Regions from separate parts of the Brevibacillus sp. SAFN-007a genome, predicted to be linked through region 2. Evidence: riboswitches for the same ligand, from Rfam matches in the RefSeq annotation. Region 2 holds a riboswitch; each other region holds the start of a gene.
The links. Region 2 has a riboswitch for cobalamin ahead of ACTHO6_RS05860 (energy-coupling factor ABC transporter permease). Riboswitches for the same ligand answer to the same signal wherever they lie in the genome.

Region 1 (10,221 bases), on a different contig from region 2:
AAAATGGCTCTAACTCGAGCAACTAACTCACGTGGGCTAAATGGCTTTACCAGATAATCGTCTGCACCAAGTTCCAATCCTTTGATTCGGTCTGATTCACCGCTTTTCGCCGTTAACATCAAGATGGGAACCCGAGAATGTTTTCGGATCTCTTTACATACCTCTTCGCCGTTAATATCTGGGAGCATCAGGTCCAAAACAAGTAATCCAATAGGGTATGTTAATGCTAACTCGATTGCTTCCTTCCCGTTTTCTGATGTTATGACGTGATACCCGTCCTTTTTTAAATATGAGGAGAGGATCTCAAGAACCTGTGGTTCATCATCTACAATGAGTATAGTGGAAGACATTCAAGACACCTCCCTATTACATTCTATCCCGTTCATACGTTACGAGACGTCGCCCCTTTTTTCACGAAAAACTATGGCGATGGCAAACATTATCATCAATACGATTATTGCGAAACTAGTCCATTGCGCAGCCGTCCAGTCGAGCAAATACCTAGGTGTGTCTCCTCTTAAAAATTCAAGAGCAAATCTGCCTAATGCGTACAGGGATTGGTACGTAACAAAGAGAATGCCTTTCGGAAGTTTTTTTGTTTTCATTGCGATCAAGATACCAAAAATAATAAAATCCCATTGTCCTTCCCAAATTTCAGCCGGCCACAACGGTTGCGATCCGTAGCGTTCATAGGCAATCGTCCCTTCCGGATAGACGATTCCAAAATTACTCCCGGTCGGCGATCCAAATGCATCGCCATTCAAAAAACAAGCAATCCGCCCTATTCCTTGTCCAAAGACAACTGCAGGGGCCAACGTATCAACAAAGTCCCAAAAGGACAACTTATGTCGCCACGTATAATAAATCGCGGAAGCAATACCGCCGATAATCGCTCCCTGTATAGATAAACCACCGTTCCAAATTGCGATTATCTCCAGCGGGTGAGTCGAATAATACGCCCATTGAAAAAACAGAACCTCCCACAATCTTGCCCCGATTAAAGCAGAAATGACCGCTGTAACTGCAAACGGGGATATATGATCACGATATACGGTATCTCTGGCCAGATATCGCGCGATCCCGACAGCTAAGAGGATGGCTAGGACGACCACGAGTCCGTAGGAACGGACTGGATAATCGCCAAGATAAAACAGAACGACTTTCATGTTATATCCTTCCCTTCTTTTTTATACGTGTTGAATATAATGCTTAAAGCGGCAACTACAATGAAGAAAAGCTGCTGAAGAGACAGACCGAGAAAATATGGTGTTGTATACTGGAAGAATGTCAACGTCATCTGAAACAAACTAAAGTACAACAGAAATGAACCAAATGATACAGACTTTCCTCTTCTTTTCGCCCATATCATCAACAGTCCACTAGCAATTCCAAAAATGAGTTGATACAGACCTAATGGATGATATCGGTACGAAGATTGATCAACTGCTATTCCCCAGGGCATTTCAGTCACCGTTCCGACACTTCGGTTCAGAAGGAAAAACACCACAAATCCACTTAATAGTCCGAATGGCAATACTTCCGTTATTTTTTCTGCCGGTATGCTGTCTTTTCGAATTTTGTAGGTTATAAACCATACTCCTGCAGCAACACCTAGGTATAATCCTAGATCCGTACCGGTGGAAAGCAAAAAACTAAATAGGTTCAAGGTTTCGTCCAACAGCAACGTAGGCTGTAAAACGAGTGGGGATAGCTTCCAAATGGCTAAAACAATTAAACCGCTTTTGAATAGAGCGTCTGTTATGGGTTCTCGAGACGGTTCCCCTTTTAACAGCCTCGATATCACGAAATAAGCGACCAATCCGGAAAAGGTCATGGAAAGCCATTCGACATTTGTGAGCTGATGTAATAAACGAATCATCATGTTACCGAACCAACTCTTTCATGTATTGTTCAAACGATCCAGGATCCGTTGCACCAATGATTTTTTGTGTGATGATGCCATTTGTGTTAATAAAGTATGTGGTCGGAATGGAAATCACCTGATACAGATTTGCTATCTTACCCGTTTCATCCAGCAGAATAGGAAACGAGAGTCCAAATTCTTTTACAAACGCTTTTGCAGATTCAACATCATCATTGGCTGTAAGATTAATCGCGTAGAAATCCAAACGATCTTTGTACTTCTCGTATAACTCTTTTAAGTATGGCACCTCTTCCCGGCAGGGACCACACCAGGACGCCCAGAAGTTCAGAATAACCGGCTTATCGCGTTTCCCGGCAACTTGGTAGGTTTGGTTATCCAGTGACGACAGTGAAAAATGAGGAGCTGTAAATCCTATCTTGGGAATCTGGTCAGGTGAACCGTTTTTTGTCTGGTTATTGTTGTAGATGGCAATTACCGCCAACATGATAATAAACAGAATCGCAATACTTTTTTTCATAAATGCTCCCCCTTTTTACGTCTTGACCAGAATATCAAGAAGACAAGGCTTCCCAATATCAGCGATACGGCCAAACGGGATTTGTTTTCCGAGAGAAATACGATATCATGCCCAACAAACGTCTCGAAAACCAAGGAAGGAATTTTCCCGATCAATGTAGCCAACAGAAAATCCAAAAGAGATATCCTTGTCAGAGAGGCACCGAAGTTGACAAATCCGGACGGCAAAAGGGGGTTAACCCGCAGTAGGACTATGCCTGCCATTTGCTTTAGCCGGGAAGCTTGGTTGACTCTTTGTACCCAATTGCTTTCCGACCATTTCCTCAGTTTTCTTGACTTACCTACTCCCCAACGATAGAGCTGGAATGCCAGTACTGCTCCCGTCACTTCACCCACCAAAGAAACGAGAAAACCTCCCATCAGACCAAATACGATTGCATTTGCTCCCGATAAAAAAATGGAAGGCAGCACTCCCGTTATACTGATGACCACATTGAGCAGTATACTGCCTGCAATAGCGATCACTCCCCAGGACCGTAACCATTCCGCGATCGCTTCTACGTTTGTAATCCAATCCACAGTGACCTCCTAACCCGTCTATCCGTTTCTTGTAAGGTAAGTATAGAATCAAAATATGTAGGAATTATGGAGCGCCGGAAAGAAAAAGATGGTCACGAATCATCCGTGCCATCCTAGTTGTCATGGGTTCCGTTTTCTTACCCACATCAACATCAATATTCCTGCTACTACAAACACGAGTATGAACAAATACACGGGCATCCAATTGTTTTCCGGATCTTTAGCCTTTAACGGGGTTGTGAATTCAGCCTCATATTTTTGATCGGTTGGATTTACTTGCCTTTGTTCAGAGTGACCGCGGATGGCTTTTATTTTTACGATCCATTCTCCGGCAGTAGGCAATGCGACTACACCCTTATACTCGCCATTCTGTTCATGAATAAGAGTAGCCTCAATCTTTTCTTGGCCTTTCGTGAAAACTGCTGTAACTTGTGCGTCGGTAACTGCTGTGGCACTTTCGAGTTCTCCCATCTCACCATTCTTTACCTTTGCCTCTACGACACCAACATAAAATACGGTATCCGTTTGTGCGATTATTGGTCCATCATACGAGATACCGGTTATATACCACCCGTTTTCAACATCTGCCTTCACGCCTGGGATGGTAATCGTCCATACAAATAAAAAAACGATACAAATCAAAATAGCCTTTATTCTCAACTCGGTACTTCCTCCTTCTTATGTCTTACTTACTTCAGAAAGCCGTCGGGATCTACGGCCTGCTCATTTTTGTAAACGGTAAAATGGAGATGGTTCCCTGTAGAACGCCCAGTAGAACCAACCTCGGCAATTTTCTCACCACGTTTTACCGTTTGCCCGACTTTTACCATAATGCCTCCTTCGCGGATGTGAGCATACAACGTGGTGATTTCTTCATTATGTTTGATAGCAATTACGTTTCCGTAACCGCGCAAATAACTGGCGACAGTTACAACGCCGTCTTCGGCGGCATAGATATCGGTCCCTTTGGGAGCAGCCATATCAAGACCATTATGCCCTGACGACTTCCCGGTAATCGGATCTTTTCTTAAACCAAAGGAAGACGTCAAACGGTAACTGCTTGGTGGCAACGGGAGAAAAAGTTGACCTCCAGAATAAGTACTAGAGTATACGTTCTTATTCTTTTGTCTTGTTTCCGCGATCTTTTTGGATTCAGCGGTGATCAATTGCAGCAAGTTTTGTTCTTCCTCTTCCCTTATGTCAGAGAGTTTTGCCTGCTGTTCTTTCAATGCTGCTTTTACCAACATACTCTTTTTGTACTGTTGATCAAGAGAGATCTTCAGATTCTCAGATTCTTCCACCAACGACTCAATTACCGACAACGAAGCTCTTATTTTTTCTTCCTGTTGCCGGAGAAGCGCTTTGTCTTTTTGGTGAGCCTCCAATATTGTTGTGTCTTGTTCAACAATCATTTGGATTATCTTCCAACGAAGGAGAAAATCACTAAAACTCTTCGAACCAAAAATTACATCCAAATAGGTTGTCGATCCCTGCTCATACATGGCTTTGACTCTTGCCCGCAGTACCGACTCCCGTTTTGCAATCCGTTTGGAAACTTGATCCAGTTCCTTATGTATCTGCACCATCTGTTGTTTTGTCAGTGCTATTCTATTTTCCAAACGGTCTATTTTGGTTTGGAGCTCGTTTCTTCTTAGGTCAATCACCATCAGCTCATCGTCCAATTGTTTGCTTTGTTTTTGTATCGTCTGAATTTGTGAATCAATGTTTTTCATAGATTGGACTTTCTTCCGCTTTTGAGCGCGAATTTCATCAAGTTGCTTTTGAATCTTGGAAACGGACTCTTGTTGTGCTAAGCCTTCTGAGTACGGAATCAAGCTCCATGAAATGAAGAATGCTAGTGCAGCAATAAATGCCCTTGTTTTCATGTGTAACTCCTAATGTTATTAAAGAGTTAATAGAACAAGAACAGTTTACGAAAAAGATGTGTAGAAAATATGGAGGTATTTCGGGGAATGCTGATTAGTTTAAATAGATTCTACTGGTCGAAAGTTTAAGGAGGTTAAGAAAACAAACAAAACCCTTGGTCTCCCTACTACAAGACCAAGGGTTTGTGAAATTACACTTTGCAACTGACCTGTAACGACGAGGAGGAGGATGTCTGGTTTGAATCCATTTGCTCTTCTATTGACTTGCAGATGATTAGTGCTTGTTGTACATGTTCCTCTAGAACAACGGGAGAATCTGCTTGTACAGCAATGTCTCCTGCTGCACGAATAAGTCCTCCCAGTTCTCGAAGACGGGTCGTCAGTTTATCTGGATAACCGGACATCTCCTTCGCTTTATTTATCACAGCTTCGACTGCTTCACGGGTGAAATGCGGGATTTTTCCGTCCCTGCGTACTTCCTGTGCTACAAACAGAGTCAATTTATAGCGATTTTCTTCGGTATCATCCATGGTTGTCTTCATGTAGATTTCGTACCCGTATCCGCGGATCCTTGACCGTAAAGCAGGATGAATTTTGTCAACGTCCGACAGATTACCAGCCAGAACCATCAGGAAGTCACACGGTACAGGTTCTGTTCGAATCATTGTTCCGCTTGACCCCGGCGAAAGCCCTGTGATGCTCAGTTTCTTTTCCTGAAAAGCGGTAAGCAGGGACTGCTGGGATTCCAGCGAGAGAGTGGAGACTTCATCAATAAAAAGTACGCCATTGTGTGCCAAATGGATTGCACCGGGTTCAACCAAGTGATGTGGCATCGCCTCTAATCCTCCGGATTGATAAGGGTCATGACGTACATCTCCGAGTAAGGCCCCAGCGTGGAGTCCTGTCGCATCAATGAACGGAGCTCGTGATGTGTTTCGATGGTTTACTAGGAATTTTGGCAATTGACTTGTGGATTTGGCTTTTATGGTTTTCCCGAACCAATAGAACAATGGGATTGCAAACAGTCCACCCATGATGTAAATGGGATTATCTCGGGTAACGGAGTAAAATACAGAAACAAACAGAGACACAGTACAGGCAAACCCTACAATCCAACGAAGAGTTAAGACACTGGTGTAAACATCCTTTTCCCGTTGCTTAATAATTCTCTCCGCTTCACCTGCCGGGAGTCTTCTTACTCGTGGAACATTTCTCTCCTCTTCGTTCAACTCCACAATGATATCTTCCAACGAAGAAGCGGGAAGTAATTCAGACATGGCCTTCGCCAGCATGCTTTTTCCTGTGCCTGGCTCGCCAATAAGAAGTACCGAACGTTTTTGTCGAGCGGCCAATTTGATAATGTCTACGGCCCGCTCTTGTCCAATGACTTGATCGATTAACCTGGAGGGCACAGGAAGCTCTTCCGTAGTGACATAATGTTTTGTCAACACAACAGGTTTGTCGTTCTTTCCCAACAGAGGGGCGATGTGTGTCTTGACGATTGTGTTTACTTTTGCCGATGAATCAGATTGGAGATGAGAGTACACAGACAGAAGCCGCTCCCGTACAAACGGAATTTCCCAAAGCTTGATAAAAGTCAGGGCGGCCGTTTGACGTACCTTGTCGGAAGGATGAGAGAAAGCTTTTTCCCAGAAGGACCATACTTCGTCAAAGCTAACGGCTGATGCTGCCACAATACCCTTTGCAGCCCCTTCTCGGACATACAAATTGTCATCATCCGCCAGAGTAAACCAGATTTCCGCTGCCTTCTTTCCACCAGCTTGCAAAAATCTATAGAGTTCCCTTCCGGCTATGTAGCGAAGCACCCAGCGTGAATCCTTACTGAATTGTATCAAGATGACAAACAACCTCTCTGGATCCCTCTCCCATAAGCGAATGAACATTGAAATCGTTTGTTCAAGCAATCTAACTTGTCGCCTATGAGCAAACCTGTGCATGGCCATTGAAAAAAGCTGTACAATGACGGTGTTCAATGGTTCTACCACCTTAATGGCATGGAATAAACATCAGAGCATGTCGTAATTCATGAAGGGAATCGTGTACGGGAGCATAACCAGAGAACAGGGTGGTATATAGGACAATTCCGGCGAGAAAAAGAACTGCGGCTAACTGGGCCGGCAAAGAAAGGAACATGTTTTTCACGTTGTATTTTTTTGCATGTTCGAACTTATGCGACATCAGGGTACTCTCCCTTCCATTTTCGATTTGTTTTTCCCCATCGTGTAACACTTACCCCCACAACCATTCCAAAAGCGATAACTGACAGTAGAAACACCATGGTTTTGACTTTAAAAGCAAAAGGAGGATGAAACCCCTCTACCTCTACGGTTACTTTCTTCTCTGCAAGAATAGATTTTGTGGCTGGATCGACAAGCGAAATGGTTACCTCATGTTCTGCTCCATCAAAGAATTGCATAGCAAATTTATATGATCCATCGGGGGAACTGCTTTTCATTGACATGATTTCGGCTTTGTCCTCCAATCGGATCGCATGGAACTGAACTTCATACGGGCCTCTTTCTTGACCTGACGTTTCGAGTTTCCCTTCAAAATAGGCCAGTTCCCCGACCCGAGCATGATGGTCGCCACCCCCTTGATCGGATCCATGTGCAAAAACAGTGGAGCTTGTCATTGACATAAGCAGTACACTAACTAGGAGTACAACCCTAAACCGCATGGACACGTTTCCTCCCTCTCGATAAGACATAGCCGACAACAAAGCCAAAAGCAACCAATATCGCAATAAAAATAACAGCATTTTTTACTTCTTCCGGATTCTCATTGATGGTAATGACAAGCTCGTGAGTTCCTGCAGCTTTTCCTTCACCATCCACTACGTCTACTTTTAGATGATAATCGCCCCGAATGGGAAACATGTACTGAAAGGTTGCCTTCCCGTTTTCTATCGGCAAAGTCGCGTCAATTAAATCCGTTCCTTCCACAATGGGAAAATCCGTTGGCGAAAAGAATTTGCGTTCAGGACTACGAAGGAAGATATGAGCAGTACCGTTCTGGATATTGGCAAACATAAGTTCTACCTCTGCGGTATCCAAATCTGGGCGTACGTCTCCCCCTTGTTCATTCTGTACGTTTGCGATTATCGATTCTCCGGCTGTTACAGGTGAGTTCGAAAACATCAAAGCGAAAATGATAGCGATGATTCCTAGAAAAGTCACCTTCGTCATGTCTTTCTACTCCTTTTCTTATGATGGCGAACCCGAACAAAAAAGCACTTTCTACAAATGTGCAGAAAGTGCCTATAGACGCGACAAAACAAGCGTCATCTATACACACCTCCCTATCCTCGTAGGTACTGTTGTGATCAAGAAAAAAGGTAGGTCTCCTGGCTCATGGATCAAACGCACGTAGCTGAATAACTACATTCAGCTTGCTTAAGCCTTCCCGTTAGGACACAGTGACCTAAGCGTGCTCTCCAATAACAGTGGCGGGACCGCGACGGATTTGCACCGTTCTTCCCTTTTAAGAAACGCTGCAGCGTTTCACCTTTTTTCCACTATATTCAATTGTCAAACAAGCTATGTACATTATAGTCCATTATAGGTTACTTGTATAATACAAATCATAAAACGATCATCGTTCCACTGTGATCGTCTTTTCCGTAGCATCACTATTACCCCAACTTAAAATGGTTATCGGAAATAAACACAAAGAATATGACAGTACAAACTCCAGCGGCTCCTAATAACATGATTCAGGTTCGTGTATACTGTTGAAACAGTCGAACAACTCCTAAACTGGCAAGCGAACCGGTAGTCAAAAGGTAGGCAACACCAATCCAAAACTGTTCCCAAGTTAAGTTAGACAAATCTACAATCCCCAAAGCAACACACCTTCCCTGTCTCACTTTAATCAAACGTGCTTTTTAACACATGATTACTATATCAGGACTCCATCCTAATTGACTATCGGAAATCTGATTCGACACGAAACTTTCAAGTCTCGATTCGTATAGAAAGCCATCGCCCCTGTCCGGTAATCGTTTCAAATAAAAAGAGGATAGCAGTAATCAAAATATTTTCCTTATAAAACCATAATTTCTAAGTATTGACAAATATATTTCCAGTATTTTGTTATAATTTTGTAAATTTGTATATGTTGGGAGGTAGAAACAATGATCAAAGAAGCAGTAATCAAAAAAGCTTTTTCATTGCTTGGCATCATGACTCTAACTTTTAGTGTATTATTGGGAGGCGGAATCGAAAAAGGTTATGCAGTTGAAACAAAAAAGGGGAAGGATTCTGAAAACTGCAAGAGTGTCGATGAGTTTTTAGCATCTGATGCGTACGAGGCTAAGGTGTTTAAAGACAAAGGGTATAAAGAGTTTGTTATTAAAAATCCGGAAGAGTTTGTTAAAAAAGCAGGATTAAAAAAAACTGACCCTAAACTCAAGGCCAAAAGTGTGATAATTAGAGTACCTCTCGAAGAAAGTAATGACGAAAAAGTCTACCAATACAACAAAGACAGTCGTGATGGCAAAAACAATCGTGAAGGCGAAGTTACCACACAGGACTTAGATCTAAAACCGGATTATGTGACTGTGACAGATACTTCGTATGCGTGCGGCGTTGAAGAAATTCAAAGAGTAAGCGGTTCCAAAGGTACCTTAACTTTGACAGTTTCAGAAAAGGTTGCGGCTACCTTCAGTGCAAACGTTTCGGTCAGTGCAGAAATTGTTTCTGCTGGAGTAGGGTTTAACGTTACAAGTGAATATACTGTAACAGATTCTAATACGGTAGACACGAACGGAAGATTTACAGAGCTGGTTGCTTATCCGTATTATAGAATCAAGTACTTTGACGTATATGATGAGGCGACCTTCGGATCAGATAACTATCTTGGTAGTGGTGAAGCATGGAAACCGATTGGTGTTTGCTTCGCTGTTTTCGATTAAAAAAGGGGAATTCCCCCTTTTTTGTTTTATGTAAAAATTTATGTTATGCTAATTAGACATGAATAACTAGAAAGGATTCCCTACTTAATGTGATTAAAGGGTGGGATTAGATCACATGGCAAAAAAAATTGTGGGTATAGGGTTTTGTTTAATATCCGCTTTGTTATTTTCAACTCGATATATTTGTGCGGCAATTTACAGTATCAGCTCTGCAAATACTCCTAGCTCATTTGGTTCCACAGAATTCAATAAGTGGCTCGATTATATTGGAAACACACCATTAATCCTTAGCATTCTGGCATTAGCCCTTGGCATAGGTTACTTAGTTTGGTCAGAAAAGGATGAATAGCCAAAGCTGTAACGTGGTAACGGCCATCGTTACAAACACGTGTGGGCGTGGAAACTAGGGGTCTGTCAATGAT
Region 2 (10,221 bases):
GCTGCTTACTTCGGACCGGAAGCGGAATTTTTCCTGTTCGACAGCGTGCGCTACGACTCCGGTCCGTCCGGCTCCTACTTCCACATCGACTCCGAGGAAGCGTTCTGGAATACCGGAAAAGAAGGACACAACCTGGGCTACAAAGTGCGCAACAAAGGCGGGTACTTCCCTGTACAGCCAACTGATTCGCAAATGGACATCCGCAACGAAATGTGTACCCTGATGACCAAAGCCGGGCTGCACGTAGAACGTCATCACCACGAAGTAGCGACTGCCGGTCAAGGCGAGATCAACTTCCGCTTCGACACCTTGACTCGCACCGCAGACAACCTGCTTTTGTTCAAATACATTGTGCGCAACGTAGCGGCAAAACACGGCAAAACAGCGACCTTCATGCCGAAGCCAATCGTTGGAGACAACGGTTCCGGCATGCACGTTCACCAAAGTCTGTTCAACGGCGATACTCCGCTGTTCTATGAACAAGGCGGCTACGCCAACCTGAGCGAGACAGCGCTCCACTACATCGGCGGCATTTTGCACCACGCTCCTGCCCTGATCGCGCTGACCAACCCGAGCACCAACTCGTTCAAACGTCTGGTTCCAGGCTACGAAGCGCCTGTCAATCTGGTTTTCTCCAAAGGAAACCGCTCTGCTGCCGTACGGATTCCTGTCGCCGCTGTAACGCCAAAAGCGTCCCGGATCGAATTCCGCACGCCAGACTCCACCGCGAACCCTTACCTGGCCTTCGCTGCCATGCTGATGGCTGGCCTGGACGGCATCAAGCGCAAGCTCGACCCGCGTGAGCTCGGCTACGGCCCGCTGGATCGCAACATTTACGATCTGTCCGACGCGGAAAAGCATGAAATCAAGCGCGCTCCCGGCTCCCTGGAGGAAGCTCTGACAGCCCTCGAACAAGACCACGCTTTCCTGCTCGAAGGCGGCGTCTTCAACAAGGAAGTCATCGAAAACTGGATTGCCTTAAAACGCGGAGATATTCAACAAGTGGAGCGGACTGTGAATCCGAAAGAGTTTGAGTTGTATTACGATCTGTAAGCCTAGAAAAAAATCAAACTGCCGACGAAGCAACTGTCGGCAGTTTTTCTTTTGTCTGATCTTGTTGGCTCTGGCCTCTCTACAGACATCCACCTACGAACACTGGCGAACAGGCGCATCATCAAGAAGAATCGTGTTACATGGCCATGAAGGTTCGTCCAATCACTTCGACTAGCCTTGCGTACACATAGAGTATGCAACAAAAGGAGGAGGTGGAGTCATGTCCTGTTTCTTTCGCCGCCGCTGTGGCTGCGGTCGTCGTCGTCGCTTCGGCTGTGGTTGCCGTCGTCGTCGCTGTCGCCGCTTCTTTTAGGTAAGGGGAGCCTGATACCGTCCGAACGCAACATGCGGGCGGTGTCTTTTTTTTGCCCGCATGACCCGCGGCGATTTTTGGCGTCTCCAGACCGCCCCCATCGGACGTAACCCGTTTATCCGTCCTAAGCAGCTTGCGCGAAGATGCGGAGGGACTGCTTCACGTTGTGTCACAAGCGGCAGGGCTAGCGGAAAGCGTGACGGTCCCAGACACCCAAGCATAAGATGCAAGGGCGGATATCCTACGGAAATGAGGCTGGAAAATGAAGCAGAACAATGGTTTTTCTGCGGAAGATCTGGCGTTGATGGCGGCCGTTCTGGTCCTGTTGGGCGATTTTTTGGCCTTTTTGTCCATCCTGAAAGATCGACAGGAAAAGGAAGAAAAAGAAAAAGCAGAAAAGAAAGACAAATAAAAAGGAACAGCCCTTCTCGTCTTGTGCAGGCCGAGAAGGGCTTTTGGCGCGGACTACGACTTTCCCGTCAGATACTCGTCCTTCGCCTTTTTTTCCTTTTCTGCGTTTGTCATTTCTTTTTCCAGGACATTGAACATGAGCTGGTCTTTGACTTTGCCGGGGATTTCCGTTTGCTCCTCGCCAGCAAGCCCTGAGCTCATCAAGGAGTCGTGTTCCATCGCGATACCTCCAGAGGAATTTTGAGGTTAAGATACCCCAAAATAACCGTTGGCATGCACGCCGGGACGACCGCTTGCCTGCCTCTACCGGAGAACAGCCTGTCCGGCCAGGCGTTTTTTTACTTCCTCCAGCGAACAAGGAATCCGCTCGCCCGCTCCCCGTCTCCATTCAGGCGGCAACGCTTCCCATATCTCGGCGATCAGCGGCAGGCCCAAATGCAGGCTTTCCAGCATTTCTTTTCGCGCCAGCGCCTCCTGGGGCTCTCCGGCAAATACCAGTCTTCCTTCCTCCATCACGCAAATCCACTCCGCCCATTCGAAAGCGATGTCCATATCGTGGGTAGCCATCAACACGGTTGTGCCGCTTTGGTGGATGGCATCGAGCTCGCGCAGCAGTTGTTTGGTCTGGTAACGGTCGAGGTAGGCCGTAGGCTCATCCAATAGCAGCAGCTCCGGCGCAAGCACCATGACTCCGGCGAGGGCGAGACGCCGCTTTTGTCCCAGGCTGAGATGATGGATCGGAACGTCCGCAAGCTCTGTCAAGCCAAACGCATCCAGGACAGCCCGTACCTTCTCGCGGATGACGTCGTCAGGCACGTTCCGGTTGCACAGTCCGTAGGAAACATCCTCGGCCACCGTGCCGGCAATCAGTTGCTGCTCCGGGTCCTGGAAGACCAGCCCGACTTTTTGCGTCATCTCCTGCAAGGCCGCCCGTTTGTAGCTGAGCGGGGTCCCTCTCCACAGCACTTGTCCTCGCTGCGGCTGGATGATCCCATTTCCGTGCAAAAACAAAGTGGACTTGCCACAGCCGTTTCGCCCGAGCAGCGCGCATTTTTTTCCCTCCGGAATGCCCAGGGACAATCCTCTCAGGACAGGGCCAAGACCGCCTGGATAGGCGTAGTGCAAATCAACAAATTCCAACAGCCATGATGTCAACGCGTTATCCTCCTGTCCACCACTCCAGCAAAATCAGCAACATGCAGCCTGCGATGGATTCTGCTTCATATCGGCTGGAGCGAGCATGAGTGTGCAAGGACAGCACCCGCAGGCTTTCCCCGAAGCCTCTCGCTGCCATCCCTTTGTACAGCGCATCGTACTGGCGCATAGACCTGACGAACAGCTGGGCGGCCAGTCCGCTGACGTCGCGCAGCATCGACCGGAACCCAGAGTGCCCGCCACGCGCGCGCCGGGCAATCCAGAGCTGATGCGAGACGCCGAGCAGCACGAAAATAAAGCGGTACATAATCATCAGCAAATCCGTCACGATAACCGGCAGCCTAAGCTTGCGCAGCACTTGCAAAATCTCGGTGAACGGCACGGTAAACAAGACAAAGGCAAAACAGGCGAGACTGGCCATCGTCCGCCAAAACAGCACCCACACCTTGCCGCTGGCGCTTACGGGAACGTAGACCAGGTATGGCCCCACCTGCCACGCCGCAGCGGCCCGGACCGCGGTGGCCGTCTCTATCCTCGCCGCTTCCAGCACCAACGCCGGAAGACCCAGAACAAAAAACGAAAGAGACAGGATGAAGAATCCACAATAGAAACGGACGGGAATACGGGCATATACGGTCACCCATACGCCCATCCAGAGGCAAATCGCCATCTGCACCCATACATGTCCCGTCAAAACGAGCACCATCAGTACGCCCGCGAGCAGGAGCTTGTGCTCGGGCGGCAAACCTCGCAGCCGATTTTGATAGGAAAGCGAATCAAGCTTTTGCCCATTCATTTTTTATGCTTGTCCAGCCGACCCTTGTACAAGCCCATGGCATAGCCGACGACGCCCGCTCCGAGCGCCGCCTGCACGGCGAACAGCAAGCTCTCTGTTTCGCCGCCCGGCGGCTCCAGCAGTGGCTCAAACCAAGGCTCGTAATCCGGTGCGATTTCCTTGATCGCTTCCTCAGCCGCTCCGTCCGCTCCCCCGAACTCCGAGTCCTGCACCAACAGTAACGGCACAACCGCCAGCACGACCACGCCCAAAAGCAGCAGCCAGTTCATCCCTTTTTTCACAGCGATTCCTCCCGTTTCAGCAGGCGAAGTTGCGCCAGCTCTTTCGCGTTGTAAGACTGTAGCCAGTTCCAGACGAGCACGGTCAACAGCCCCTCGCTGATCGCCAACGGAACCTGCGTGATGGCAAAAATCCCTGCGAATTTCGCAAACGATGCCAAAACCCCTCCGGACTCAGCCGGAAAGGCCAAAGCCAGCTGCATAGAGGTCACGACATAGGTCGCCAGGTCAGCCAGCGCAGCGGCAGCAAATACCGCCAAACGCTGTCCGCCGTTTGCGCGTACGATCAGGCGGTAGACGCCGTAGGCTACCAGCGGCCCCACCACCGCCATGGACACCGCATTGGCTCCGAGCGTCGTCAGCCCTCCATGCGCCAAAAGCAGCGCCTGGAACAGCAGCACCAGGCTGCCGAGCACAGACATGACCCACGGACCAAACATGATCGCGCCCAGCCCGGTTCCCGTCGGATGGGAGCTGCTGCCTGTCACCGAAGGAATTTTCAGAGCGGACAGCACAAAGGCAAACGCGCCGGATACGCCGATCAAGAGCTTCATGTGCGGATGCTCTTTGACGATTTGGTTCAAGGAACGAATGCCGAGAATAAAGAACGGAAGAAAGACAACCCACCAAAACAGCGCCCACGACAGGGGCAAATACCCTTCCATAATGTGCATCGCGTAAGTCGTCTGCGGTTCATTTACAAGAAAATACAGGACAAAGCCTGCTATCAACAGACAAGTCGATACAAAACGTGACCGATTCAAGACATTTCCTCCTCCTTTGCTGTTCTTTTTTCACCAACGAAAAAAACCTCATCCGGCAGCAGACGAGGTATGCGCACCAAAACAACAGACCGTTGGCACAGTCAGATTGCTTCGTATTCACCGCTCCTTTCCGCGAAGGCATTTCTGGGTGTGGCCGATAGGTAGGTCTCCTGGCTTTCAGCTCATCGCGCTCTTTGGCCTTCCCCATCTGGAACATGAGTGGCTTTGTCTCAAAGAGAACTCCCTGATTACAGTGGCGGGACCGCTCGGGACTTTCACCCGATTCCCTGTTACCCTTTATGCCGCTTGCATAAAGGCACCTATCGCCGACAATATGCAATTGTTAGACAGTTCATGCTTGTCCCACATTATTATACAGAATCAAGGAAAAAAGCGGAAGAATAGAATCAGTGGCGCCTAGCCGCGAAAAAGAAAAACCGATGACCCGCTATCTTGCGAAAGTCATCGGTTTTCGTATAAGCGCAGCTTCCCCATCCTTTACGCCTTGGCGTCAACGCCGACCGCCTCGCTGATATGGGAAAAGCCGTCCTGCTTCAAAAGCTTCAGCAGCTTTTTGTTGATTTGTCTGGAGATACCAGGGCCTTGATAAATCATTCCGGTATAGACCTGGACGAGACTTGCGCCCGCGCGGATTTTCGCGTACGCATCTTCTCCTGTGAAGATACCCCCTACGCCAATGATCGGCACCTTGTCGCCCACTTCCTGGTACATTTCTTTTACCCAGGCAGTCGCGCGTTCTGCCAGCGGTCGTCCGCTCAGTCCTCCCGCTTCCTCGGCATAGCGATGCCCCTGAACCGCTTCCCGCGACAGCGTTGTGTTGGTGGCAATAATACCGGAAATGCCCGCTTCCACTGCACCTTGCACGACGTCGCGCATCTGCTCGTCGGACATATCAGGCGCTACCTTGAGCAGAATCGGTTTTTTCCGAATGCCGCGCGCTTCCATTTCGGCCGCTTTTTCGCGCACCGCCCGCACCAGCAGCCGCATGCTCTCGGTTTCCTGCAAATCGCGAAGATTGGGCGTATTCGGAGAGCTGATATTGATGACGAAATAATGGCCGTACGAATAGAGCATGTCCAGGCATTTGATATAGTCGGAAGCCGCATCCTCGTTGGGAGTGACTTTGTTTTTCCCAATGTTGATCCCGATCGGAACATCGGAATACGCGTAATCGACCAGGTGTTGCGAAGCCAGATAGGCACCGTGGTTGTTGAAGCCCATCCGGTTGATGATCGCCTCGTGCTCAGGCAAGCGGAACAGGCGCGGCCTCGGATTGCCCGGCTGTCCTTGCGGGGTCAGCGTCCCGACTTCCACAAAACCGAACCCTAACGCCCCCAGCGCATGATACACCTCGGCGTTTTTGTCAAAACCTGCGGCGAGTCCGACCGGATTGGGAAACGTCAGTCCCCACAGCTTTGTCGCAAGCCGTTCGTCCTTCACTTGGAACATCATTCTCAGCAAGCTTTTTCCCGGAGCAGAGTCTTCCACCAGCTTCAGGGCACCGACCGTTTTTTCATGAATCTCTTCCGTATCCATCTGGAACAGATAGTTTCTGATAAGCTTGTACATCCCGGTTACACTCCTTACTCCATTTTCACCTCATTGTAGAATACCACACTTGATTTATCGTGGGCTAACCTTTATACGCGATACATATTTCCAGCCGGGCAAACAAACCCTAACAAAACCACCAAGTCGGGGGGACGTTGGTTCATGAAAGCAGATGGAAAAATCGGGATTGGCCAGGCGATTATGGTGATGATGCTGTCGATCGGAATCACCAACCATGTTACTCTTATCCCCCTGCTCCTCAGCAAAGCCGGGCGCGATGCCTGGCTGAGCGTCATCTTTGGCACCATCCCCTTTTGTCTTTGGGCGTATGCGCTGTTTTTCATCAACAGCCGGATCAAGCAGCAATCGTTGTCCCAATGGCTTTTGCTCCGGTCCGGAAAAGCCGTTCGCTTCCTGCTGCTCGCCCCCGTCATGTTCTGCCTGTACATGATGGCACTCGTCAATCTGGTTGATACCCAAACATGGACAACCGTGAACTATTTGCCGCAGACTCCCGAGTGGGTGACGGCGCTTGCCCTGATGCTTTTGTGCATTCTCGCCTCCTATGGCGGGATCGCCTCGGTCGGCATTACGTCGGGGATTTTGCTGCCCATCGTTTCGCTGCTCGGCATGTTCATCGCATTCGGCAATATTCCCAAAAAAGACTACTCGCAGCTCTTGCCGCTGTTCCAGAACGGAATGGCCCCGACCCTGCACGCCATGGTTTTCGTGGGAGGAGGCTTTACTGAGATGTTCCTGCTATTGCTTTTGCAGCATCACGTGCGAAAGCCGCTGCGTCTCATCCACTTTCTCGTCATGATCGCCATCACCTTGATGCTGACGCTCAGCCCGCTGACGGGGGCCATCGCGGAATTCGGGCCTGTAGAGTCGACACGCCAGCGCTTTCCCGCCTTCGAACAATGGCGGCTGTTAACGATCGGCAAAGACATCGAGAACATGGAGTTTTTTTCGATTTTCCAATGGCTGTCCGGCTCGTTTATCCGCATTACGCTTTGTCTGCTGCTGCTTGGGGAGCTTTTGGTCCTGCGTACAAACAAACAGCGAACGTATGTCATGTTCGCCCTCGGCGCCAGCATGATCGTTCTCGCCAGCCTCCCCTACAGCGACATGCAGTTCGTCGACTTCCTGTCGAAGATCTACTATCCGATGTACCTGCTCGTTATGGTAGCTGTCACGCTCTTCCTGCTCCTATTGTCCCTGCGAAAACCAACCGGATTGGAGGATGCGAGCCATGACCCTTGAAGAGGAGCTGCGAGAACAATTCGCGCATTGTGCGGATGTCATCTTTTTGCGGACGGTCACTCCGAACGATCAGACGATTCTCATGCTGTACTGTGAAGGTCTGGCCGACGTGCGGCTGTTGCAGGAGACGGCGTTGCCCCAATTGGAGCGCTGCCTGACCGCGGGAGACTTGCGCTCCCTTCCGCTGATTCCGCTGTACGGCAATCCCGAGCTGTGGGCAGAGCGGCTCTTCGCCGGAGATCTGCTCATCTTTTTGGGAGGATCGCCGCCGTTTTCCTGGGACATTTCCAATCGTCCGCAACGGGGCACAGAAGAAGCCAACACAGAGATTTCGATCAAAGGTCCGCGAGACGGCTTCGTGGAAGATTTGTCTACCAATGTCGCGCTCATCCGCAAGCGCCTGCGAACGATTACGCTTGCCTATGAGCCATTTATTCTCGGCACACGCTCTCGCAGCCGGATCGCGCTGATGTACCTCACAGACAGCGCCCCTTCCGATCTGATCGAGATGATGCGCGACCGCCTGCTCACCTGTGACAGCAAAAAAATATTGAACAGCGCTCTCCTGGAAAAAATGCTGAGCGACAACCGCAACTCCCTGTTTCCGCTGGTGGATTACACAGGGCGGCCCGACTTCGCCATTTACATGCTGCTGCAAGGAAAAGTCATCGTGATGGTCGACGGCTCGCCCTTGGCCCTGATTGCTCCTGTCTCGCTTTTGGAGCTGATTAAATCTCCGGAGGACGATCAGTACCCGATCGTTTACGTATGGCTGGAGCGTTTGCTGCGTCTCGGAGGTTTTTGGATCGCCGCGTTTCTTCCGGGATTCTGGATTGCCCTGTCCGCTTATAACGTGGAGCAGTTTCCGTTTCAACTGCTCGCCACCATTACCCAAGGGCGAAAAGGCTTGCCTTTTTCCGCTCCCATGGAGCTTTTTATGATTCTGTTCATCTTTGAATTTCTGCGCGAGGCCGGAGCGCGTCTGCCGAAAAACGTCGGGCAAACACTCGCGCTTGTCGGGGCGCTGATTATCGGGGACGCTTCGATTCGCGCCGGGCTGACTTCTCCATCGATGCTGTTCGTCGGCTCCCTGACTGTCGTCGCTTCCTTCACGCTCGTCAACCAGGCGCTCAGCGGAGCAGCTACGGCCGCCCGCTTTCTCGTGTTCATCCTGTCCTCTACCATCGGCATGTACGGGTTCGTCATCAGCATGATCGCGATTATTTATTACTTGTCCACCTTGACTTCGTTCGGCAGACCTTATCTGCTGATGGGTTCGTCCAATATCATTGGGAATTTGTACCAGGTTCTGTTCCGCCCGTTGATCTACTTTTTCCGGACAAAATCGGTGAAGGACGGAGATGCAAAATGAAGGCCGCCCGGATAGCCTGCGCGTTGCTTGTGTTGGCCACAAGTATCATCAGCGGGTGCTGGGACCAGAAATCGATTCAGGATCTCAGCTATTTGTCGGCCATTGGCGTGGACTTTATCAACAATGAATACGTCTTCTACGCCCAGTCAGTCGACCTGGCTAGCGTAGCCAAACAGGAGACAGCCGGCTATCCCAAGTCCCCACCCGCCACGATTTCAATCGGAAGAGGCAAGACGCTGATGTCCGCGTACGATAATCTGCAAAAAAACTCGCAGATTCCGCTCTTTCTCGGGTTTGTCTCGTCGCTTGTGTTTCACGAGCGCATTCTGCAAAAGGGGATTATCAGCACGCATGACATTTTGAACCGCTACGGTTTGATTCGCTACACAAAATGGGTGTTCGCCACGCGGGAGCCCCTCGACAAGGTGCTTGGCAACTATTCCCTGTCCGGCTTCTCCCCGTTGACGTCCCTGCTGCATCAGCCCAAGGACCTCTACCAGCAGCGCTCCTTTATCGAGCCGATCCAGTTTTTTCGCTTCATCTCTGATTTTTGGGAGCCGTCAAGTACGGTTCTGCTCCCGAATATCGCGATCTACGAGCGTTCCTGGAAGGAGAACAACCACTATGTCCCTCGGCTTACCATGGATGGCGTACACGCGCTTCATCGCGGCACATGGAAAGGATATTTCCCCAGCGGAGACTTGATGGGACTACGCTGGATGGACGAGAATACCGATTTTGCCGGACTCATCATCCGCGAACGCAACATCCCCAAAGCCACGATCAGCATCAAGCACGTCGGGCTCAAAGTCGAACCGATCACAACCGGCCCCGTGCCGCGCTACCAGTTGCATGTTCACTTGCTCGGCTTCATTCGGGAGCTGATGAGCGAGGTCAGTCCCGCCCATATACAAAAAAACGCGGAAGAGCAGGTTCGCGAGCAAATCAGAGGAACGTTTCTGAAGGGACTAAAAAAGGGCGCCGATCTGTACGGACTGGAAAAGGAGCTGTTCAAAAAAGACTACCGGGCATGGCGGGCGTATGAAAAAGAGCATCGCACCGCGCCTACTCCCGACTCGATTGCCAGCATTCACGTCCATGTCCATTTGAGCGACTCGGGCAAGATGAAACTGGATTCCACCGAATACCCGTCCCCGCTCGGACACGAGTAAAAGCCTGCTCAGCAAAAAAAACTGCTTGCCGACAATCAGCGGCAAGCAGTTTTCTATTAGATGGCAGAGAAC
Region 3 (10,221 bases), on a different contig from region 2:
GATATTCGTGAACCCTACTTGCTTCGCGTTCTCGATGCTGCGGTACACGTCGTCCCGATCGTGAATCCGTCCCAGCCGCTTCAAGAGGGCATTGTCAAACGACTGCACGCCGAAGCTGAGCCGATTGACGCCAAGCTCGCGCATAATCCGCAGCTTTTCCACATCGGTCGTCCCCGGATTGGCTTCCATCGTCACTTCGATATCCTCCGACCAGTACGGGCCGAGGTGGGTCTGTACGCTCTGCAAAAACGCCCGCATCTGCGCGTGGTCGAGAAAAGTAGGCGTCCCTCCGCCAACGAAGATCGTCTTGACCTCCTGAACGGGCTGCTCGCGAAACGTCAGCTCCATCTCCTTGTTCAAGGCGTCCAGATAATCCCAGATCAACTGTGGGTTGTTGGTCACAAACGAGTTGAAATCACAGTAGTAGCATTTATTCGTACAAAAGGGAATGTGGATGTAAACCGATTGCGGCGTCATAGCTCTTCCCCTCCTTTGGATGTGGAATCAGGGTGAAACACCCGGTCGCGCCAGGCTGCGCGCTTGTCGACGAATGGAAAAGACCTGACACGAGGTCAGGCCTACTTCTTATCATCCATGCGCAGAACAGCCATAAACGCTTCTTGCGGCACCTCGACGGAACCGACGGACTTCATGCGCTTCTTTCCTTCTTTTTGCTTTTCGAGCAGCTTGCGTTTCCGCGAAATGTCCCCGCCGTAGCACTTGGCGAGAACGTTTTTGCGCAGGGCGCTGATCGTTTCGCGGGCCACGACCTTGTGTCCGATGGCCGCTTGAATCGGCACCTCGAACTGCTGCCGCGGAATCAGCTCTTTCAGCTTTTCGCAAATGACTTTGCCGCGCGCATAAGCCGTATCCTTGTGCACGATAAACGACAGGGCGTCGACCATCTCACCGTTCAGGAGAATATCCATCTTCACCAGCTTGGACGGCTTGTAGCCCGCCATTTCGTAGTCGAAGGAGGCATATCCGCGCGTACCCGACTTCAGCATGTCGAAGAAGTCGTAGACGATCTCGGAGAGCGGCATGTCGTATTTGAGCTGCACGCGGTTTTCGCCCATGTACTGCATGTCGAGGAACTCCCCGCGTTTGCCCTGGCAAAGCTGCATGACGTCGCCCACGTACTCTTTTGGCACCATGATGGTCGCCAGTACGTACGGCTCCTCGATCATTTCGATTTTTTGCGCTTCCGGCATCTTCGACGGGTTGTCGATCTCGATGACTTCCCCATTTGTCCGGGTAATCCGGTAAATAACGCTCGGAGCCGTCGTAATCAGGTTGATGTTGAATTCACGCTCGATGCGTTCCTGAATGATCTCCATGTGCAAAAGTCCCAGGAAGCCGCAACGGAAACCAAAGCCGAGCGCTTGCGAGGTCTCCGGCTCGAATTGCAGCGACGCGTCGTTGAGTTGCAACTTTTCGAGTGCTTCGCGCAGGTCGTTGTACTCGTTCGTCTCGATCGGGTACAGGCCGCAGAATACCATCGGATTGATCTTGCGGTAGCCTGGCAACGGCTCGGCAGCAGGGCGTGCCGCATCGGTAATCGTATCCCCGACGCGCGTGTCGCCTACTGTTTTGATCGAAGCCGCCACGTAGCCTACGTCGCCGACGGTCAGCTCTTCCACTGGTGTCTGGCGCGGCGTAGAGGTCCCGATTTCCGTTACCTCGAACGTCTTGCCTGTCGCCATCATCTTGATTTTCATGCCTTTTCGAAGCGTACCGTTCACGACGCGGATCGAAGCGATAACCCCTCTGTACGCGTCAAAGTACGAGTCGAAAATCAAAGCTTGCAGCGGCGCGTCCGGATCTCCCTCTGGAGCCGGCACCTTTTGGACAACCGCCTCCAGCACTTCCTTGATCCCGATGCCCGCTTTGGCAGAAGTCAGTACGGCTTCGCTGGCGTCCAGCCCGATGACATCCTCGACTTCTTGCTTCACGCGCTCAGGCTCCGCGCTCGGCAGGTCGATCTTGTTGATGACCGGAATGATCTCCAGGTTGCTGTCCAGCGCCAAATAGACGTTGGCAAGCGTCTGGGCTTCGATCCCCTGCGCAGCGTCCACGACGAGAATCGCCCCTTCACAGGCAGCCAGACTGCGGGAAACCTCGTACGTAAAGTCTACGTGTCCAGGCGTGTCAATCAGGTGGAGAATGTACTCCTCTCCGTCCTCTGCTTTATAGTTCAAACGCACGGCATTCAGTTTGATCGTGATGCCGCGCTCTTTTTCCAGCTCCATCGTATCCAGAAACTGGGCTTCCATCTCACGTGCAGTCAATGCGCCGGTCAACTCCAGAATCCGGTCTGCCAGCGTCGACTTTCCATGGTCAATGTGGGCGATGATGGAAAAATTTCGAATCCTTTTTTGTCTTTCACGGCGATCCATGTGTTGTTCGTTCCCTCCCACGCGAATCCATCCAAACATCCAGATTGCGCTCGAAAAAATACACTAACGGTAATTATAACAAACGCGTGATAGAAAGAGCAACCAAAGAGAATACGGCGTTTGTCACGTTTTTCGTCAGCGGCAAAGGATTCGGGCACTAGGATGACCGCGATCGGGTCGGCTCGTCTGCGGATATTTTTTGGGCCATGATCGTCCAGCGCGTCGCCGCCCCTGGAGCGCCGGGCGGTTCCGCAAACGGATAGCCGCCGTGCTGCCAGCGATCCGGCTCGTACTCTCCCGTTTGTGCTGGCGGCTGGCTGTGGTGACAGACGACGTTTTCCCTGCTTTGCACGACCTTGTAGCCCGAAGATTCCAGGAGCAACTCCAGCTCCCCCGGCAAAAGCAGCGCCAGCTCACGCTCCACTCGGTAGCGCGGCTGCTCCACCTGCTCCACAAACGTCTCATAGGTCAGCGTATAGCGGAATTTTTGCTCGGCAATGAGCGTTTCTCCCTCGACTTTTTGGTACACCATCCGGTCCGGGAACACAAACTTGCGCTGCATGAGCGACCATGTGCGGTTCACAGGCGGCAGGAGCAAGTCAATCGCCACGATTCCGCCTTCTGTCAAATGCCGGGTAACGACCGAAAGCAACTGCCGCTGCTCCTCTCTACAGGTCGCCTGCTGAAAAATGCCTTCGGGCAGCAGCACATGGGTAAAGCGGGAAGCTAGCTGCAGCTCCTGTACATTTTGCTCGATCAGCTCAAGCAGCTCCTCGTTGTCCTTGAGCATGCGCCGCTTCTTTTTCGTCGCGATCTCCAGCATGTCAGGACTGTTGTCCACGCCGCAGACGGACAAGCCGCAGCGCGCCAGCTCAATGGCAATGCGCCCGGTGCCTACGCCAAGCTCCAGCACGGACACCGGGGCTTGCGCTGCTTCTTGCAGCAGCCAGTCGCGGTAAAACGCGATGCCCGCTTTTCCGGCAAACTGGTCGTAATAGGTGGCTTCCAATCCGGAGTATGTGGCCTCCGGAAGGCGCACATGCCGCCCTTCCCCTTGCATCCCACAGGTCGTACAGACCGAGCCTGCCAAATGCGAAAAAGGCACCCTTGGCGGGACGCCGTTTTTCGTATCGCCAATCCATTCGTCATAGCGGAACTTGCATACGCGGCAACTGTACACGCTCATTGTGCTTTGACCTCCTGTCGCGATGGTTGGATGCGAACGGCTTCCGAAAAGAAATACACGTGTTTTTTCCCCGTGATCGGATGGGTGACCACCTCTGTCTCTACCCCGAAAACGTCGCGAATCAACGCGGGTTCAAGCACTTCTTCCGGCGTGCCGGAAGCAACCAGTTCCCCGTCGCGCATGACGTACAGCCGATCGCAGTACATGGCGGCGATATTCAGATCATGCAGCGAGGAAAACACGGTAATCCCGAGCGTCTTGACCAGATCCATCACCTGTAGCTGGTACCGGACGTCCAGATGGTTGGTCGGCTCGTCCAGGACGAGAAACCCGGCTTGCTGGACCAGCGCTCTTGCAATCAGCACGCGTTGCTTTTCTCCGCCAGACAAGGAAAAAAAGCTGCGCGAGGCGTACGCCTGCATGCCGACCCGCGCCAGCGCCTCCTCACAGATGCGGCTGTCCGCCGGGGTATCGGTTTGAAACAGCCGTTTATGGGGAGAGCGCCCCATCATGACGATTTCCATGACGGTAAAATCAAACTCGATGGACGACTCCTGGCGCACGACCGCCATGCGCTGCGCATTTTGCCGGGCGGTAAGCTGGTACACGTCCGCCCCGTCCAGGGAAATAAATCCGCTGCGTGGCGCAAGCGCCCGGTAAATGCTTTTGAGCAGGGTGGACTTTCCGCTGCCATTCGGCCCGATCAGCCCCACAAATTCGCCGGAGCGAACCGTCAGGCTCACGTCGCGCAAAATCGTTTTTTTCTCCAGCTCGATCGAAATGTTCTCCACATGCAGATTCATCGCCCGCTACCTCCGAAAGAATATGAGCTGCGCATCATCAGCCAAAGAAAGAACGGACCGCCGCACAGCGCCGTGATAATCCCGATTGGCAGCTCTTCCGGCGCAAACGCAAGCCGGGCGATCACGTCCGCCCAAATCAGGAAAATGGCCCCGAGCAAGGCGCTGACAGGAAGGACGCGCCGATGGTCCGAGCCGACGATGACGCGTACGATATGCGGCATCATCAAGCCGACAAAGCCGATGGAACCGCTGATCGAGACGATGACGCCCGTCAAAAGCGCGGTCATGATGAGCAGCAGCTTGCGAAATCGCACCGTGTTGACGCCCAGCGTCCCCGCCGCTTCTTCGCCCATCAGCATCGCATTGAGCGAACGGTATTGCGTCAACAGGACAAGCAGACAGATGACGACAATCAACGTCGGGATGGTCAAATACTCCCACTTCCCTCCGGCCAGACTGCCGCTCATCCAGAACAGGACAGAGCGGATGCCGTGCTCGTTGGGCGCAGAAAAAATAATCAGGCTGGTGATCGCAGACAGGATGGCGGATATCGCGATGCCGGCCATGAGCAGACGCACCGTCGAGTTTTGCCCGCCGATGCGGGACAAGGTAAAAATAAGCAGGATCGAGACGAGCGATCCGGTGAACGCACCGAAGGAAAGCGCGAATTGTCCGTACATGCTGAATGCTCCGAACAAAATGACCAGCGTCGCTCCGGCCGATGCGCCCGAGGAGACTCCCAATATGTACGGATCTGCGAGGGAGTTGCGAACCAGAGACTGGATCGCCACCCCTACAACAGACAGGCCGGCCCCGACGACAGCCCCCAGCAGGACGCGGGGAAACCGAATGTCCCAGATAATGGTCTGTTCTCCTTTTGACCAATCCACTTCCACCCATTGATGAACCAGCGGGAGATTCGCCAAGGCAATTTTCCATACCGTCGCTGGTTTGATTTCCACCGAGCCGAGTGTCACCGCAAACGTAATCGAGACGACAAGCCCGATCAGCAGGGCAACGATGATGAAGGGCATCTTGATCTTGTGCAGGGCCGTTCCCTCCTTCTCTTAGCAGCCGCTTCTTAATTGGAATGTATCCGGGTACAGACCTTCCGCGAGAATTTTCAGCGCGATGGGGGCGCGGACCCCTTCGGACGCTGCGGACAACGGCAGCACGATCAGACGCTTGTTCTGGATCGCTGGCACGTCAGCCAGTTCCTTTTTGGACAACAGGAAGTTTTGTTTTTGCTCGATGGTTTTGTCGCCGTAGTCGACCACGACGATGACGTCCGGCTTGCGGTTCACGACTTCTTCCCAGCTGACGGTCGCCCAGCCTTTTTGAATGTCGTCGAACACGTTTTTGCCGCCTGCCGCGTGAATCAGGGCCGTCATGTAGTTGTTGGCAGCGGTCAACGGCTGGTCTTCTCCGCTGTCGTACACGAATACGTTCAGCGGCTTGTCCACCTTGCCGATTTTGCTTACGGTTTGCTCGATTTCCGCTTTCATTTTGCCAATCAGTTCGTTCGCTCTGTCTTCTACACGGAAAATGCGGCCGATGTTTCGAATATCCGCGAACACGTCGTCAATCGTCGGACCCGGCTTGTTCGAGGACTCTTGCAGGTACGATTTGATCCCCATTTTTTCCAGATCCTCCATCGAGCCGACGCCTTTGTCGCCAAATGCGCTTTTCCAGCCTGCGTAAACGAAATCAGGGTTTGCGGCCAAAAGCACCTCTTTGGTCGGATACTTGTCGGACAGGACAGGCACCTTGTCGTAATCGGCTTTCAGCTCAGGCAAAATGTGGTCGTCCAGGTACGCGGTTCCGACCATTTTGTCAGCCAGACCCAGCGCGAGCATGACTTCGGTTACGTGCTGGTTCATCGTGACAGCGCGTTTGGGCGCTTCCGGGTACGTCATCTCGATTCCGTTGGTCACAATCGTGACGGGCTTGTTGTCAGCAGCAGGCTGGGCCGTTTGCTCCGAGCCAGCATTCGCCCCCGTGGATTCGGTCGCAGCAGGTGCTGTAGAGCCACATGCGGACAAAAGCAGCAGGATCGCTGTCAGCGCAGCCATCCCGAAAGCGTGGAAAGCTTTTTTTCTCATACGGATTGCACTCATCTGGTAACCCCTCTTCTTTTGTTGTTGGCATGCTGAAAATGAAGCGTTATGTAAATCGTAATGAATACGAATTACAACTTTACTATACAGAGAGCCTGCTTGTTTGGCAACTCGACAGCTGCATCACCCCTTTCCCAGCCTCGACTGCCACGGGGGTGTTCATAGAAAAAAGCACCCCCCAGTTTTCCAATCGGGAGGTGCTCGACATACGCAGGCATACCTATAGAATCAGCGCTGCTACAGCGCCTGTTCCTGGTCTGCTTCCACATCTGTCCCATCCTCGTGGGTCGATTGCACATCATCTCATGGCAGGTCTCCTGGCTTACGAATCATCGTCCCCAGCCGCCTTCCCATTTTTCGTCGCGCGAAAAACAGTGGCTTTTTGGCCGGACACTCCTCGTTACAGTGGCGGGACCGCGCCGGATTTTCACCGGACTTCCCTTTTAAGCTGGCGGAACCAAGCGATTCCGGGCAGCACCATCAGATTGCTATCCAATTGTCATCGGGAAAAACTTATCCGATCACCGTCAGTGTCTTCGGGAACTGGCTCAGCACGTCCACGCCCGTTTCGGTGACCACCACATCGTCCTCGATGCGCACGCCGCCTACTCCCGGCACGTACACCCCCGGTTCAATCGTGAAGACCATGCCTGGGCGCAGCGTTTCCTGGTTTTGCCCATGTACGGACGGATATTCGTGCACGTCCATTCCGAGGCCGTGCCCCAGACGGTGAATGAAATAGTCGCCGTAGCCTTTTGCAGTAATAACGTCGCGCGCGGTCTGGTCGAGATGGGCAAACGTCACCCCTGGACGCACCTCGGCAATCGCCGCCTCGTTCGCTGCCAGCACCGTTTCGTATATGTCGCGCAGTTGCTCGCTGATCTGGCCGACCGCAAACGTACGGGTAATATCGGAAACGTAGCCGTCCGCTGCTACCCCGATGTCAAACAGGAGCAAATCGCCTTCCTGCACCTTGCGCGAACCAGGTGTTCCGTGCGGCAAGGCCGACTTTTCCCCCGCCAAAACCATCGTGGAAAAAGACGGGCCGTCCGCTCCCAGACGCTTCATCTGGTATTCCAGCTCCGCGACGATTTCCTGTTCGGTCTGGCCGATTCGGAATGTTTTCAGCGTCTCGCGGAGTGTATCTTCAATCAATTGTACCGCCTTTTTTATACGGGCCACTTCATCCGGCGTTTTCATCAGGCGCATTTCGCGGAGCGGCTCTTCCACATCCACGTAGCTCTCTGCACAGACAACTTGTCCGATCGCCTCGTAACGCTCTACGGTCATGTGGCTTTTTTCGATACCCAGCTTCTTCAGGTTCGCTGGCAATACGCGCTTGAGCAGCTCGTACGGATTCTCAATATCCGTATGTGTGTGAATCGTCTGAACAGTCGAAGCCGCTTGTGCCGCTTCGCGGTCAAGGGCGGGAACGATCAGGGATGGGTCGCCCTGGGCCGGAACAATCAGCCCCATAAACCGTTCGTGCGGATCGGTAAAAAAGCCGGTCAAATAGGAAACGTGCTTGGGAGAGGTGATGACTGCCGCGTCGAGCTGTTGCTTGGTCAAAAAATTGTGCAGTTTCGAAATGCGCTCCAAATACACCTGCGTCACCTTCGCTTTCGACAAGATTCTTCCTCGAGAATACCATTTCTTTCCCCAAAAAAGAAGAGCGGGACGGAACAAAAAAAGAGGCAAACGGACTGCCTTCCCCGTTTGCCCGTTTTGCCCCTGTGATCGCACGCTAGTTTTTCATCCGCGGGTCAAGCGCATCCCGCATCCCGTCTCCGATCAGGTTAAAGCCGAGAACGGTCAGCATGATCGACAGCCCCGGAAAAATGACCGTCCACGGCGCCTTCTGAATGTACTGGCGGGAATCGGAGAGCATTTTGCCCCACTCCGGCTCCGGCGCTTGGGCACCGAGGCCCAGGAAGCCGAGCGCTGCCGCTTCAATAATCGCGGTGGCAATCCCCATCGTGCCTGTCACGATGATCGGCGCCAGGCTGTTTGGCAAGATGTGCTGCATGAGAATGCGCGAATCCTTCATCCCGATGGCGCGCGCCGCCATGACGAACTCCTCTTCCTTCAGGCTGAGTACGCGCGAACGCACGAGACGCCCAAAGGTCGGGATATTGATGATGGCAATGGCCAGCAGCGCATTTTGCAGGGAAGGCCCCAAGATGGCGACGATCGCAATCGCCAATAGAATGCTCGGAAACGCCAGCATAATATCAAACACGCGAGAGATGACGGTATCGATCCATCTGCCGTAAAAGCCCGCCAACAGACCCAAAATCGTGCCAGCCACGACGGAGCCGATCACCGAGAAGGTCCCGACCCACAAGGAGATGCGTGCGCCGTAAACGACGCGGCTGAACACATCCCGCCCGTTGTAATCCGTCCCAAACCAATGCTCCTCGGACGGCGGCTTGTTTTTCATCACCAGTTCTCCCTCATCGTACGGGTACGGAGCAATCACTGGCGCAAAGACGGCTACTGTCACAAAAAACAGAATGATCGCCAGCCCCGCCATCGCGAGCTTGTTTTTGCGCAACGCTCTCCAAGCTTCCCGCCAAGGAGAGACAACTTCTTCCTCTTTTACTCTCAGGGATACTGTCTGTACTTGTGTCTCTGCCATGTCTCATCGTCCCTCCCCTAGCGGTATTTAATGCGCGGATCGATATAAGCGTACAGAAGGTCGACCAGAAGATTAATCAAGACAAAAATCGTAGCGATCACCAAGATACCGGATTGAATCACCGGATAGTCCCGGTTGCCAATCGCCGTGAAAATGTAGCGGCCGACGCCCGGCCAGCCAAAAATCGTTTCGGTCAGCACCGCTCCGCCCAAAAGCAAGCCGGTTTGCAGGCCGATCACCGTGAGAACGGGAATCATTGCATTTTTCAGCGCGTGCTTGTACACGACCCAAAACTGCGCCAAGCCTTTTGCCCGGGCGGTCCGCACGTAATCGGCACGCATCACTTCCAGCATGCTCGAACGGGTAATCCGGGCGATAATCGCCATCGGAATCGTCCCCAAAGCCACTCCCGGCAGGATCAAATGCTTGATGACCTCCCACAGCTGATCCCACCGTCCAGCCATAATGGTGTCCAGTATATAGAAGTGCGTAATGGCCTCTACAGGATTACGCGAATTGTCGCGACCAACGGATGGCAGCCATTTCAGTTCTTGCGCAAAGAACCACTGCTCCATCAAACCTAGCCAAAAAATGGGCATGGAAACACCAATCAAGGCAATCAGCATCGCACAGTAGTCAAACCAAGAGTTTTGTTTCCACGCGGACAAGATTCCTGCGTTCACCCCGATGATGACAGCGAACAGCATGCTGACAATCGTCAGCTCAGTGGTGGCGGCCAAATACGGGCCGATTTCTTGCGTGATGCTGGCTCCGGAATGCAGGGAAACCCCCAGATCTCCGGTGAGAATTTGCTTCAAATAGTCCACATATTGCACGTACCACGGATTGTTCAACCCTAAAACTTCCCGTAAATCTTCAATCGCTTTTGGACTTGCTTTCTCTCCCAATATGGTCAGAGCCGGATCACCTGGGATGGCGCGTATGATGGAAAATACGACGATGGACATGCCCAGTAGAACGGGGATGAGCATAAGAATTCTTCGGATGCTGTAGGATAGCAACGCCATCTCCTCGCTTTCCTTACCAAAAATAATGACGGAATAGGAAGAAAGAAAGGGCA

Region 1: another riboswitch for cobalamin. It lies ahead of ACTHO6_RS18245 (hypothetical protein); the one in region 2 lies ahead of ACTHO6_RS05860 (energy-coupling factor ABC transporter permease).
Region 3: another riboswitch for cobalamin. It lies ahead of ACTHO6_RS01185 (ABC transporter substrate-binding protein); the one in region 2 lies ahead of ACTHO6_RS05860 (energy-coupling factor ABC transporter permease).

What each region holds. Positions count from the first base shown of each region.
Region 1 covers NZ_JBQCKK010000022.1:554-10,774, reverse strand. Annotated here, with positions in the region: gene ACTHO6_RS18295 (response regulator transcription factor) at 1-350, opposite strand, end outside; gene lgt (prolipoprotein diacylglyceryl transferase) at 390-1,166, opposite strand; gene ACTHO6_RS18285 (prolipoprotein diacylglyceryl transferase family protein) at 1,163-1,882, opposite strand; gene ACTHO6_RS18280 (TlpA family protein disulfide reductase) at 1,884-2,402, opposite strand; gene ACTHO6_RS18275 (TVP38/TMEM64 family protein) at 2,399-2,980, opposite strand; gene ACTHO6_RS18270 (FixH family protein) at 3,101-3,640, opposite strand; gene ACTHO6_RS18265 (murein hydrolase activator EnvC family protein) at 3,670-4,866, opposite strand; gene ACTHO6_RS18260 (ATP-binding protein) at 5,058-6,860, opposite strand; gene ACTHO6_RS18255 (CbtB domain-containing protein) at 6,874-7,020, opposite strand; gene ACTHO6_RS18250 (hypothetical protein) at 7,055-7,525, opposite strand; gene ACTHO6_RS18245 (hypothetical protein) at 7,554-8,072, opposite strand; cobalamin riboswitch at 8,204-8,410, opposite strand; gene ACTHO6_RS18240 (hypothetical protein) at 9,020-9,799, shown strand; gene ACTHO6_RS18235 (hypothetical protein) at 9,915-10,148, shown strand.
Region 2 covers NZ_JBQCKK010000003.1:114,666-124,886, forward strand. Annotated here, with positions in the region: gene glnA (type I glutamate--ammonia ligase) at 1-1,053, shown strand, start outside; gene ACTHO6_RS05835 (hypothetical protein) at 1,629-1,778, shown strand; gene ACTHO6_RS05840 (hypothetical protein) at 1,832-1,996, opposite strand; gene ACTHO6_RS05845 (energy-coupling factor ABC transporter ATP-binding protein) at 2,081-2,932, opposite strand; gene cbiQ (cobalt ECF transporter T component CbiQ) at 2,937-3,728, opposite strand; gene ACTHO6_RS05855 (energy-coupling factor ABC transporter substrate-binding protein) at 3,725-4,009, opposite strand; gene ACTHO6_RS05860 (energy-coupling factor ABC transporter permease) at 4,006-4,770, opposite strand; cobalamin riboswitch at 4,914-5,109, opposite strand; gene ACTHO6_RS05865 (quinone-dependent dihydroorotate dehydrogenase) at 5,269-6,360, opposite strand; gene ACTHO6_RS05870 (GerAB/ArcD/ProY family transporter) at 6,505-7,605, shown strand; gene ACTHO6_RS05875 (spore germination protein) at 7,595-8,977, shown strand; gene ACTHO6_RS05880 (Ger(x)C family spore germination protein) at 8,974-10,149, shown strand.
Region 3 covers NZ_JBQCKK010000001.1:235,490-245,710, reverse strand. Annotated here, with positions in the region: gene hemW (radical SAM family heme chaperone HemW) at 1-477, opposite strand, end outside; gene lepA (translation elongation factor 4) at 579-2,396, opposite strand; gene ACTHO6_RS01200 (methyltransferase domain-containing protein) at 2,554-3,582, opposite strand; gene ACTHO6_RS01195 (heme ABC transporter ATP-binding protein) at 3,579-4,385, opposite strand; gene ACTHO6_RS01190 (FecCD family ABC transporter permease) at 4,382-5,419, opposite strand; gene ACTHO6_RS01185 (ABC transporter substrate-binding protein) at 5,453-6,502, opposite strand; cobalamin riboswitch at 6,793-6,999, opposite strand; gene ACTHO6_RS01180 (M24 family metallopeptidase) at 7,016-8,107, opposite strand; gene ACTHO6_RS01175 (ABC transporter permease) at 8,247-9,140, opposite strand; gene ACTHO6_RS01170 (ABC transporter permease) at 9,158-10,168, opposite strand.